One region of the Micromonospora sp. WMMD998 genome, then DNA from elsewhere that is predicted to be linked to it. Evidence: riboswitches for the same ligand, from Rfam matches in the RefSeq annotation. Region 1 holds a riboswitch; the other holds the start of a gene.

Region 1 (5,074 bases):
TAAAGCTTTGAGCGCCTGACGGTGCTTGCACACGCGCCCGACCCCCCGTGTGGTGTGTGTGTCGACCCCCGGAATGGAGCCCCCTGATGAACACGATCCTGCGTAAGAGCGTCCTGGGTATCGCTGGTCTGGCGTTCACCGGTGGTGTGTTCGCCGGTCCGATCGCCGCCCACGCCGACACCGCCCACGCCGCCACGGCGGGTAAGCCGGTCGCCGTGCAGGCCGAAGGTAAGCAGTCGAGCATCACGCTCAACGGTGAGCAGACGGCCAACGTCAAGGCGATCATCGCCGCGACGAAGAAGGCCGGCCTGCCCGAGCGGGCCGCGGTCATCTCCATCGCGACGAGCTTGCAGGAGTCGAAGCTGGAGAACCTGGGCCACCTCGGCGACTCCAACGACCACGACTCCCTCGGTCTGTTCCAGCAGCGCCCCTCCTCCGGCTGGGGCAGCCCGGAGCAGATCACCGACCCGGAGTACTCGACCCTGGCGTTCCTCAAGGGCCTGAAGCAGGTCGACGGCTGGCAGGACATGCCGCTGACCGAGGCCGCCCAGACCGTGCAGGTGTCCGCGTACCCCGACGCCTACGCCCAGTGGGAGAACCAGGCCACCGACCTGGTCAACCAGCACTGGAACAAGTAAGCGCAGACGAAGGCCGGCACCCTGCAACAACGGGGTGCCGGCCTTCACGTACTCGATAAATGGGTTAGGCGGAGTATCCGCGCGTGGACATCCAGTTCGCCAGGTCGGTCGTGGCGACCCAGTAGGACGGCAGCGACGGGTCGGCCGAGTCGGCGATCCGTACCGTCCGGCCGTCGTTCTTGTAGCCGATCACGGCGACATAGTGGCCGCCCGGGAACGAGTGCCAGCCGCCGTTGGTGTCGGTGGCGTCGCCGACGATGTTCGAGACGACCGCCCGGCCGTTGCTGACCGCGTTGACGACGTCGGCCTGGAGCCGGTCGGTCTGGTCCGGGGTGGCCGCGCCGGGGATCATGCGGGTCCGGTACGGGTTGCCCTTGACCTGCTGGTTGAGCACCCGGGTGGTGTCCTCGGCCGAGTTGGTGCCCATCTCGGTGGTACCGAGCGCGACGGCCAGCGTGTCCTGGCTGCGTTCGATGCCGGCGGCGCTGAGCGCGTTCCGCACGGCCGCCGGGCCGCAGTAGTAGTAGGTGGTCTGCGCCTGGTAGTCGTAGTCGAGCACCTTGCTCGACGGTGGCTTCGGCTTGGCCTTCGGCGTGGTGTCCGGGTTGGCGGACTTGGCCGCGGCCTTCGCCACGGGCGAGGCCGTCGGAGAGGCGCTGGGCGACGCGCTCGGCGAGGCGCTCGGTGACGCGCTCGGCGACGGGAGTGCGACCCGGGCCTCGCTCCGGGTCACGGCGTCGTCGAGGCGGGAGCCGAGTTCCGCCACGGCGGCGGTGTCCCGCTGAGCCGGGGCGTCGTCGGTGGCGGTCAGGGTGGCGCCGGCGCCGCCGGCCAGCACGAGGGCCGCCGCCGAACCGGCGATGATCTGGTACGGGCGCTCGGTCGCGAGCCGCCGCAGTTGACGCTTCAGGTGGTGCTTCACGGATTCCTCCACGGGGGTGGGCGGCACACGCCGGCCCGGCGCGCGGGGGAACTCACGCACGCTGACGGGCTGGACGGCCGCGGCTGGGTGGCCCGGGATGCCGGGCGGATCAGGGGTCGGGTACGCGTCGCTCAGGCGCGCGCCGGCCCCCGTTGGCCGTGGAGGCGGGGGGATGGTCGGGGGGTGGTTGGCACGAGGAGGTAGCTCCTTCCGTGGCCGCCGACCGGGTTAGCTGACGGATTCGGGCGGGAAGTACGCCCTACCGCGGGGCCGTGGGCTCCGCGGATTCACCCCGGTGTTGCTGTGGGTCCCCGGTTCGTGTGCACGATTAGGCGGGTCGGCGCGGCGACGCCATCGGCGATCGACAACCGCACCGGACGCGCCGACACTACCGATGGGTACGGCGCATGCCAAGCGCTCCCACCTGCGGAAACGTGTTCGGTGACTACAATTTCGGCACAGCCGGTCACCGACGTGACTCAATGGGACGACGGGTGCCGTCGACGCCGACCGGCGGAAACCGGACGTCCGGCGGGCGGAGAAACGGGCGCCGGGGGCGACCGGGGACATCGGCTTCGCCGCCGCGGCGGACCGGTGACCCGGCTCACCGCGTTCGGTAACGATTCGGCCGAGGCAGCCGCCCAGCCGCGGCAGGACCCGACCCCGGACCGCCCGCTCAGCCGAGAGCGCCGCTCAGCCGACGCGGGCCGGACGCCAGCGGGCGCTGCGCACCGGAGCCGGCACCGGGACACGGGTCGCCGGCGCGGCCCGGAACGCCGGCGCGGGCCGCAGCGCCGTCGCGGCGGCGTACGCCTCGGCGGCGAGCGTCCGGGCCGACTCGGCGGCCAGTTCGGCGTCCCGCCACGCCAGCCGTTCCCGCTCGGCGGCCGTCTCCCAGGCGGCTCGGCGGCCGTCGCGGACCGTCCGGGCCAGCACGATCTCCTGCGCCGCCGGGTGGTGGCAGGGGTCCCACCCGTTGCGTCCGGCCAGCACGTCGGCGAGCTGGCGGGCGGTCAGGTCGCCCCGCCAGTGTGCCGCCATCGCGGCGTGACGCAGCCAGCGTTCCCGTGCCGCGTACTCGGACGGGGTGCGAGGCGTCCTCGGTTCGGGCAGGGCGGCGGCGCCGGCCAGGCGGCGGGCGGCCGAGTCCGCCTCGTCGTACGTCGACCACGCGCGCTCCGCCTCGTCCTGGGCGGCCAGCCACCGCTCGCGGCGACGCCGGGCGGTCTGGGCGGCTCCGGCGGCGGCCACCGCCACCTCGTCGGCGTACCGGGTCAGGTCGGCCCGGTGCAGCGCCTCGACGTCGGCCGGGTCGGGTTCGGCCTCCACCACGCCGTCGCGTTCGGGGCGGGCGACCAGCACGGTGAGCAGGACGAGGGCGAGCACGGTCAGGGCCGACCAGATGGCGGCGGCCTCGGGGACCGCGGTGAGGAAGTTGAGGAGAACGGTCTGCGACATCGGCGGGCACCTCACGGGAGACGGTGACGGGGAATTCCGCACGGCCGGTCGGGGGCCGGGATCCGGGCGCGACCGGGCCGCCGAGCGGCGGGTGCGGGTGAGGTTCGGGTGGGCGACGGGACCGGCCCGGGGCGGGGCAGCGGGCGGGTCAGCGGGCGGGCGGGGCCCGCGGGCCGGCCGGCGCCGGCGGCTGACCGGCCGGGACCGGATGCTGGCCGGCCGGGCGTACGGCGTCGCCCTCCGGCCCGGGCTCCGGGACGCCGGTGGAGGCGGTCTGCCGCTCGGTGGCGGCGTCGTGCTCCGCCCGCGTGCCGGCATCGGTGCGGAACGTCGATGCGGCGACCGGGCCAACCGAGCCGGCCGGCGCCGGCAACGAGGCGGCAGCCGGCAACGAGGCGGCGCCGAACGAGCAGGCGACGACCACGGCCAGGCTGGCGAGCATGCGTGCGGCCCAGCGCGCCACCCACCACACGGGACAGGTGAGCGCGATCGGAAGCACGGGTACAAACTACCCGCGATCCCGCCGCCACGCACCGTCACCCGGCGTGTCGCGCCGCCACCGGACAGGGTGGAGCGGTCAGTCCGGCCGGCGCGACTCGGCGTACTCGATCGAGCGGTCGGTGTCCTCGGCCGCCGGCCGGGGTGCGGGCACGGCCGGCGCGGTGGCGGCCCGGTCGCGGCGGGCCCGGCGCGACGGACCGAGGAGGCGCATCATCGGCACCTCCACCCAGCGGTGCAGGGCGGCGGCGAGCGCCAGGGTGAGCAGCAGGAAGCCGAGCACCGCGAGCGGGCCGCGCCACCCGGGCAGTCCGGTGCCCCAGTCGCCGGTGAGCCGCAGGACGGTCACCATGACCAGCACGTGCACGAGGTAGAACGCGAACGAGACCTCACCGAGCCAGACCATCGGGCGGGAGCGCCACGGGGTCCGCCGGCCCCGCACGTCGGCGTCCGCCGCGGCGGTGATGACCAGGAGGTACGCCACGGCGAGCAGCGCCGCCCAGAACTCGGCCCGGATCCACAGCGCGGCGACCACCCAGGTGCTCACGAAGAGCGCGCTCGCCACGGTCAGGGTGGGGCCGCGCCAGCGGTTGCGGCGCATCAGCTCGGCGGCGGCGGCACCCATCCAGAACTCGAAGGAGCGGGTGACCGGGAAGATCTGGGTGAACCACCACCGCTGGTCCTCGGGCACCAGGTGCTGGCCCGGCCAGAGCGCCAGGATGAGCAGCGGCGCGGCGACGAGCACGGCCGCCAACGCACCGGTACGCGCCCGGCGCAGCCACGGCACCACGAGCGGCAGACACAGGTAGAAGGCCAGCTCGCAGGAGAGCGACCAGCTCACGTTGTTGACGCTGTAGAAGTAGCCGTTGAGCGGGATCCACGCCTGCACCAGGAAGAGGTTGCCGATCGCGGCCCACGGCAGGACCGGGTCGGCGAACCAGGCCGCCACGGCCAGCGCCGCCACGAACGTCACCACGTGGTTCGGATAGATCTTGGCGAACCGGCGCCGCAGGAACGTCCGGCCGCGCTCGCCGTCCCGGTACGACCAGACCAGCACGAATCCACTGAGGATGAAGAAGAACTCGACGCCGGAGAGCCCGAGACTGAAGGCGCGGTCCACCACCGCCTTCAGGTCCGGCTCGGCGATGATCCGCATGGTGCCGGCGTGGAAGCCGAACACCAGGAGAGCGGCGACCCACCGGAGCCCGGTCAGCGACGGCAGCCGCGGAGCGCGGGTGGTGGTCGGCGCACTTGTCACCCCGGGGACCCTACCCGTGGCGGGCGGCCCGCCGCCGCGCGGCGGCGGCCGGCCGGCACCCGGGAAACGCCGGATAGGCTTTCCGTTCCCGCACGTGCGGGGCCGGTCCGGGCCCCGCCGGGCCCGTACGGAAGGTGAGCGACCGGATGCACCAGCGGATCCTGCTCCGCGCCCGCAAGGGCCCGTTCGACGTCCTGACGCCGGAGGAGACCTTCGCCGGCAACTGGATCGGCGACAACAGCGGCAACCTGGTGTTCAGCCACGCCGCGCACAAGCTGCTGGCCACCGCCACGGCACAGA
Region 2 (5,074 bases), 1.5 Mb from region 1:
AGAGGCGGTCACCGCTCGGTGGTGGCGTCCCCGACCGGCTCGGCGACGAAGAGGTCGAGCAGCGCGCCCACCTGCTGGTCGGCTTCGGCCGGGTGCCGGAACCGACCACTCGGGTTGATCGTGTATTCGTTGCGCCGGCCCACCCGGGTGCGGCGGAGGTAACCGCCGGCCTCCAGGTCGGCGACGATGGCCTGGGCCGCCCGCTCGGTGACGCCCACCTCGGCGGCCACGTCCCGCAGTCGCGCGGTGGGGTTGCGCGCGATGACCAGCAACACGTGCCCGTGGTTGGTGAGGAAGGTCCAGTTCCGGCGGCTCCCGTCCTCGCCTGGTGTGGTCGCCATGGTGGTCATCGTATGGCCTTCCCGGCTCCGGCGCTTCGGCCGTGGTGCGGGCCGGAGCGGCAACGTATGAAACACGTATCACGAAATCTTGACGTGCCTTCCGGCGGCGTGTGACGGTGGGTCGCGAGGCCGACACCGCCGGCCGGCCCGGTCGTTCCGTGCGAGCACGAGGTGAGCAGCAATGAGCCTGACCACTCCTGACGAGGCGATCGCCGAGCTGCGGGCCGGTAACCACCGGTTCGTCACCGGTGCGCCCCAGCATCCGAACCAGGACGCCGGGCGGCGGGCCGCGGTCGCCGACGGCCAGCACCCGTTCGCGGTGATCGTCGGCTGCTCCGACTCCCGACTCGCCGCCGAGATCATCTTTGACCGCGGTCTCGGCGACCTCTTCGTGGTACGCACCGCCGGGCACACCGCCGGTCCCGAGGTGCTCGGCAGCGTGGAGTACGCGGTCACCGTGCTCGGCACGCCGCTCGTGGTGGTGCTCGGGCACGACTCGTGCGGCGCGGTCCAGGCGGCCCGGGAGGCGGTCCGCACCGGTGCCGCCCCGACCGGGCACCTCGGCGCGGTGGTGGACGCCGTCTCACCCAGCCTGCTCCGGGCGGCCCGGCAGGAGGTCGAGGACCTCGACGGCATCATCGACGTCCACATCGCGCAGACCGTGGAGAACCTGCTGGCCCGATCGACTGTCCTCGCCGAGCGGGTGGCCGGCGGGGCGTGCGCGGTGGTCGGCATGTCCTACCGGCTCAGCGGCGGCGAGGTGCGGACGGTGGCGCAGTCCCCGGCCCCGCTGCCCGCACCGGCCGCGCCGGCGGATCCGGCGCTCGCCGGCTGACCGCACCGGACAGCCGGAAGGGGCCGCCCGCGGGCGGCCCCTTCTCGTGCGTCGGTGTGGCGTCAGAGCAGCGACATGTGCACGTGGTCGGTGTGGTTGGACGGCCCGCTGTAGGCACTCCAGCCGGTCGCCGGGAACCAGATCTGCCGGTTCCAGATCACGTAGTAGATGCCCAGCCGGTCGGCGTTGCGGATGAGGAACGCGGCCACCTCGTTGCCGTACCTGCGGGTGTCGTTGTTGTGCCACGGCGAGAAGCCGCTCTTCTGCAACGACCAGTCGCAGGCCTTGCCCTTGGGGTGCTCCCACGGCCCGCCCGGGCGGTAGCAGCCGACGAAACGGTTGAAGCCGGCCCGCTTGACCTCCTTGTAGGCGTGCAGCGTGCGCGGCGTGACGCAGCCGGAGGTGGTCGGGTCGTTCTCGCTGCACGACTCCGACTTCCACCCGCCGTCGGCGGTGCGGCCGGGGCCGACCCTGGCGACCTTCGACGTGGCCGAGACCAGACCACCGGTGAAGCCCAGCCCGCCGACGAGCTTCAGCGCCTTCTGCGCCTCGGCCCGCTCCCGGGCCATCGCGTTCGCCTGCTTCTCCTGCTCGCGCACCTCGGCGTCGATGGCCAGTTTGGCCTGTTCGGCGCGGTTCTTGGCGGCGTTGATGGCGGTGAGCCGCTGCGCGTTGAAGAGGTTGAGTTCGTCCAGGGCGTTGGCCCGCCGGACGAACGAGTCGGGTGAGTCGCTCTCCAGCAGCATCGCCATCGCGCCCATCCGACCGGTTCGATAGGACTGTGCCGCGATCTGGTTGACCTGCGGGCTGAGCGCCTCCAACTCGGCCTCCGCCGCGCTCACCTCGGCGGCCAGCAGCTTCTGGCGCTTCTGCGAGGTGGTCAGCTTCGTCTTGGCCTGGAGGTACGCCCGGTTGGCGGAGTCGATCGCCTCGGTGATGAGCGGCGGGTCGTCGTCCTCCGCGTGGCCCGAGGGGTTGGGCGCGGCGGCGTGCGGGGCGGCTGTCGCCGGGGTCGGCCCGGCCAGCACGGCGCACGAGGCGAGCACGGCCACCACGGGTGTGAGCCAGTGGCGCAGGGGTGCCGTCACAGTGTTCCCTTCCGTCGGCCGCCGACCGGGTTAGCTGACGGGTTCGGGACGGAAGTGGCCCCTACCGCTCGCGCGGATTCACCCCATGTACCTGGTTCCCCGGCTCGCCCGGAGGCGATTGGGCGGCGGCACCGCAGGCACCGGTGAGTGCCTTCGGCGGTGACCGGCAGCGAGGTTACCCGACAGCCCGACCGGGGATCTACGTCCGGAAGCCGACCAATCGCGAGAATTCGACATTGCCCAGCGTGACCAGCATCGCGTTTGATTCCGGCCGTCACGCTGCGGAGTGTCACCATGCGGCCTGCGTGCTCCTCGGGTCCCCGGGCCACCGCTCGGCGGACGCCCCGCCGAGCGCCTCCAGCGCGTCGTCCCGCTCCCGCGGCGACCGCGACGCGGGCGGCGCCGGTCCGTCGTCCGGCCCGCGCCGCCCGGCGGTGGTGACGACCGCGGCGAGCGCGGTGGTCAGCGGTACGGCGGCGATCAGGCCGATGGTGGCCACCGCGCTGCGGACGATCTCCTGGGCCAGGAACTCACTGGTGAGGATCTCGCCCACCGGGCGCGAGTCGGCGACCAGCAGGAGCAGCAGCGGCAGCGAGGCGCCCGCGTACGCCAGCACGATGGTGTTGACCGTGGACGCGATGTGCGCCCGGCCGACCCGGGTGGCCGCCCGGTAGAGCGCCCGCCGGGACAGCCCCGGGTTGGCGTGCGCCAGCTCGGTGACGGTGGCCGCCTGGGTGACCGTGACGTCGTCGAGCACGCCGAGTGAGCCGATGATGATGCCGGCCAGCAGCAGTCCGTGCAGGTCGACGTCGCCCTGGAACATCGACAGCGTGGTGGCGTCCTCGCTGCCGAAGCCGGTCAGGTGGGTGGCGGCCGTGGCGAGCGTGCCGAGCGCCCCGGTGACCACCAGGCTGCCGAGCGTGCCGAGCACGGCCACCGACGTCTGCGCGCTGATCCCGTGGGTCAGGTAGAGCACCACGAACATGATCAGGGCGGCGCCGACGATCGCCACCGGCAGCGGGGACCGGCCGGCGCCGATCCCGGGCAGCACGAAGCCGAGCAGGATGGCGAAGCTCGCGACCAGGCCGCCCAGCGCGGCCAGCCCGCGCCACCTGCCGAACGCCACGATCGCGGCGGCGAAGAGCGCCACCAACCAGATCAGCGGCGTGCCGCGCTGGTGCTCGGCGATGTGGTAGCTCTTGGCCGCCGGATCGGCCGGGTCGGTCAGCTCGACCAGGATCACCTCGTCGCCGACCTCGACCCGGGGTGCGCCCGGCCCGTCGGGGATCGGCGTCTCGACCTGCCGGCCGGCGTCCGGGCCCTGCTCCGCGGCGACGGTCACGGTGCCGCACCGCCCGGCGGCGCCCGTCGGCTCCTCCGGGGTCGGTGGGCAGGGCTCCGTCACCACCCGGGTCACCGTGCCGTGGTGGCGCGGCACGGTCGCGCCCGCCGTCGGTTCCGGTCCGTGCCGGGGCCACAGCGCCAGCGCCGCGATCACGGTGAGCACGAACAGCGGCACCACGGTCGCGACGAGGATTCGGCGTACGCGCGGCGGCGCGGGTGCGGTGCGGCTGTGGTCGGCGCCCACGGGCCGGTCAGCCGCGCTTCATGAGGCGGCCCACGGCGGCCATCATCTCGGTCGCCATCTCGTCGGCCCGGCCCTCGGCGGCGCCCTCGTGCATGCAGTGCCGGGCGTGGCCGTCGAGCAGGCCCAGGGCGACCTTGTCCAGCGCGGCCTGGACGGCCGAGATCTGGGTCAGCACGTCGATGCAGTAGCGATCGTCCTCGACCATCTTCTCGACCCCCCGGACCTGGCCCTCGACGCGACGGAGCCGGGCGAGGAGCTGGTCCTTGCTGGCGGTGTAGCCCCGGGTCGGGGTGGACGGCGTGGTCATGCGCCGAGGATAGCGTACCCCTCGGGGGTATGCTAACGTTCGGCGTGTACCCCTAGGGGGTATCAGATCGGAGGGCGAGATGGACACCACCTACCAGGTGAACGGCATGACCTGCGGCCACTGCGTCAACGCGGTGAGCGCCGAGTTGACCGCGCTGCCGGGCGTCACCGACGTCCAGGTCGACCTGGCCACCGGCCGGGTCACCGTCACCAGTCAGAGCCCGCTTGACGCGGACGCCGTACGCGCCGCCGTGGACGAGGCCGGCTACGACCTCGCCGGGGCGTGACGGGTCCACGGACCCGCGCAACCCAGGAGGCACCGATGAACACCACGGGAAAGGCGCTGCCCACCGCGCCGAATCTGATCGAACTCGCCATCGGCGGGATGACCTGCGCGTCCTGCGCAGCCCGGATCGAGAAGAAGCTCAACCGGATGGACGGCGTCGAGGCCACGGTGAACTACGCCACCGAGAAGGCCACCGTCCGGTACGCCGACGAGGTCGCCCCGGCCGACCTGATCGCGACCGTGGAGAAGACCGGCTACACGGCCGTGGTGCCGCCGCCGCCCGCGCCGGCCCGCGAGACCGTGGCCGGTGAGCCGGCGGACGAGCTGCGCGGCCCGCGTACCCGGTTGTGGGTCTCCGCCGTGCTGACCCTGCCGGTGATCGTGCTGGCCATGGTCCCGGCCTGGCAGTTCGACTACTGGCAGTGGCTCTCGCTCACGCTTGCCGCGCCGGTGGTGGTCTGGGGTGGGCTGCCGTTCCACCGGGCCGCGCTCGTCAACCTGCGGCACGGCGCGGCGACCATGGACACCCTGGTCTCGCTCGGCACGCTCGCCGCGTTCGGCTGGTCGCTCTGGGCGCTCTTCCTCGGCGACGCCGGGATGCCCGGGATGACCCACCCGTTCCGGTTCGAC

The links. A riboswitch is a leader RNA that binds a small molecule or an ion and turns the genes downstream of it on or off. The one in region 1 is predicted to bind cyclic di-AMP.
Region 2: it holds a riboswitch for cyclic di-AMP, as region 1 does, so the genes downstream of both, O7619_RS06920 (hypothetical protein) here and O7619_RS13875 (C39 family peptidase) in region 1, are expected to answer to the same signal.

The regions. Positions count from the first base shown of each region.
Region 1 covers NZ_CP120740.1:2,965,721-2,970,794, reverse strand. Annotated here, with positions in the region: gene O7619_RS13880 (hypothetical protein) at 87-638, shown strand; gene O7619_RS13875 (C39 family peptidase) at 703-1,560, opposite strand; cyclic di-AMP (ydaO/yuaA leader) riboswitch at 1,763-1,905, opposite strand; gene O7619_RS13870 (hypothetical protein) at 2,254-3,018, opposite strand; gene O7619_RS13865 (hypothetical protein) at 3,167-3,517, opposite strand; gene O7619_RS13860 (acyltransferase) at 3,596-4,774, opposite strand; gene O7619_RS13855 (polysaccharide pyruvyl transferase family protein) at 4,921-5,074, shown strand, end outside.
Region 2 covers NZ_CP120740.1:1,447,966-1,453,039, forward strand. Annotated here, with positions in the region: gene O7619_RS06910 (helix-turn-helix domain-containing protein) at 9-350, opposite strand; gene O7619_RS06915 (carbonic anhydrase) at 523-1,176, shown strand; gene O7619_RS06920 (hypothetical protein) at 1,239-2,264, opposite strand; cyclic di-AMP (ydaO/yuaA leader) riboswitch at 2,268-2,399, opposite strand; gene O7619_RS06925 (YibE/F family protein) at 2,554-3,852, opposite strand; gene O7619_RS06930 (metal-sensitive transcriptional regulator) at 3,860-4,159, opposite strand; gene O7619_RS06935 (heavy-metal-associated domain-containing protein) at 4,239-4,445, shown strand; gene O7619_RS06940 (heavy metal translocating P-type ATPase) at 4,481-5,074, shown strand, end outside.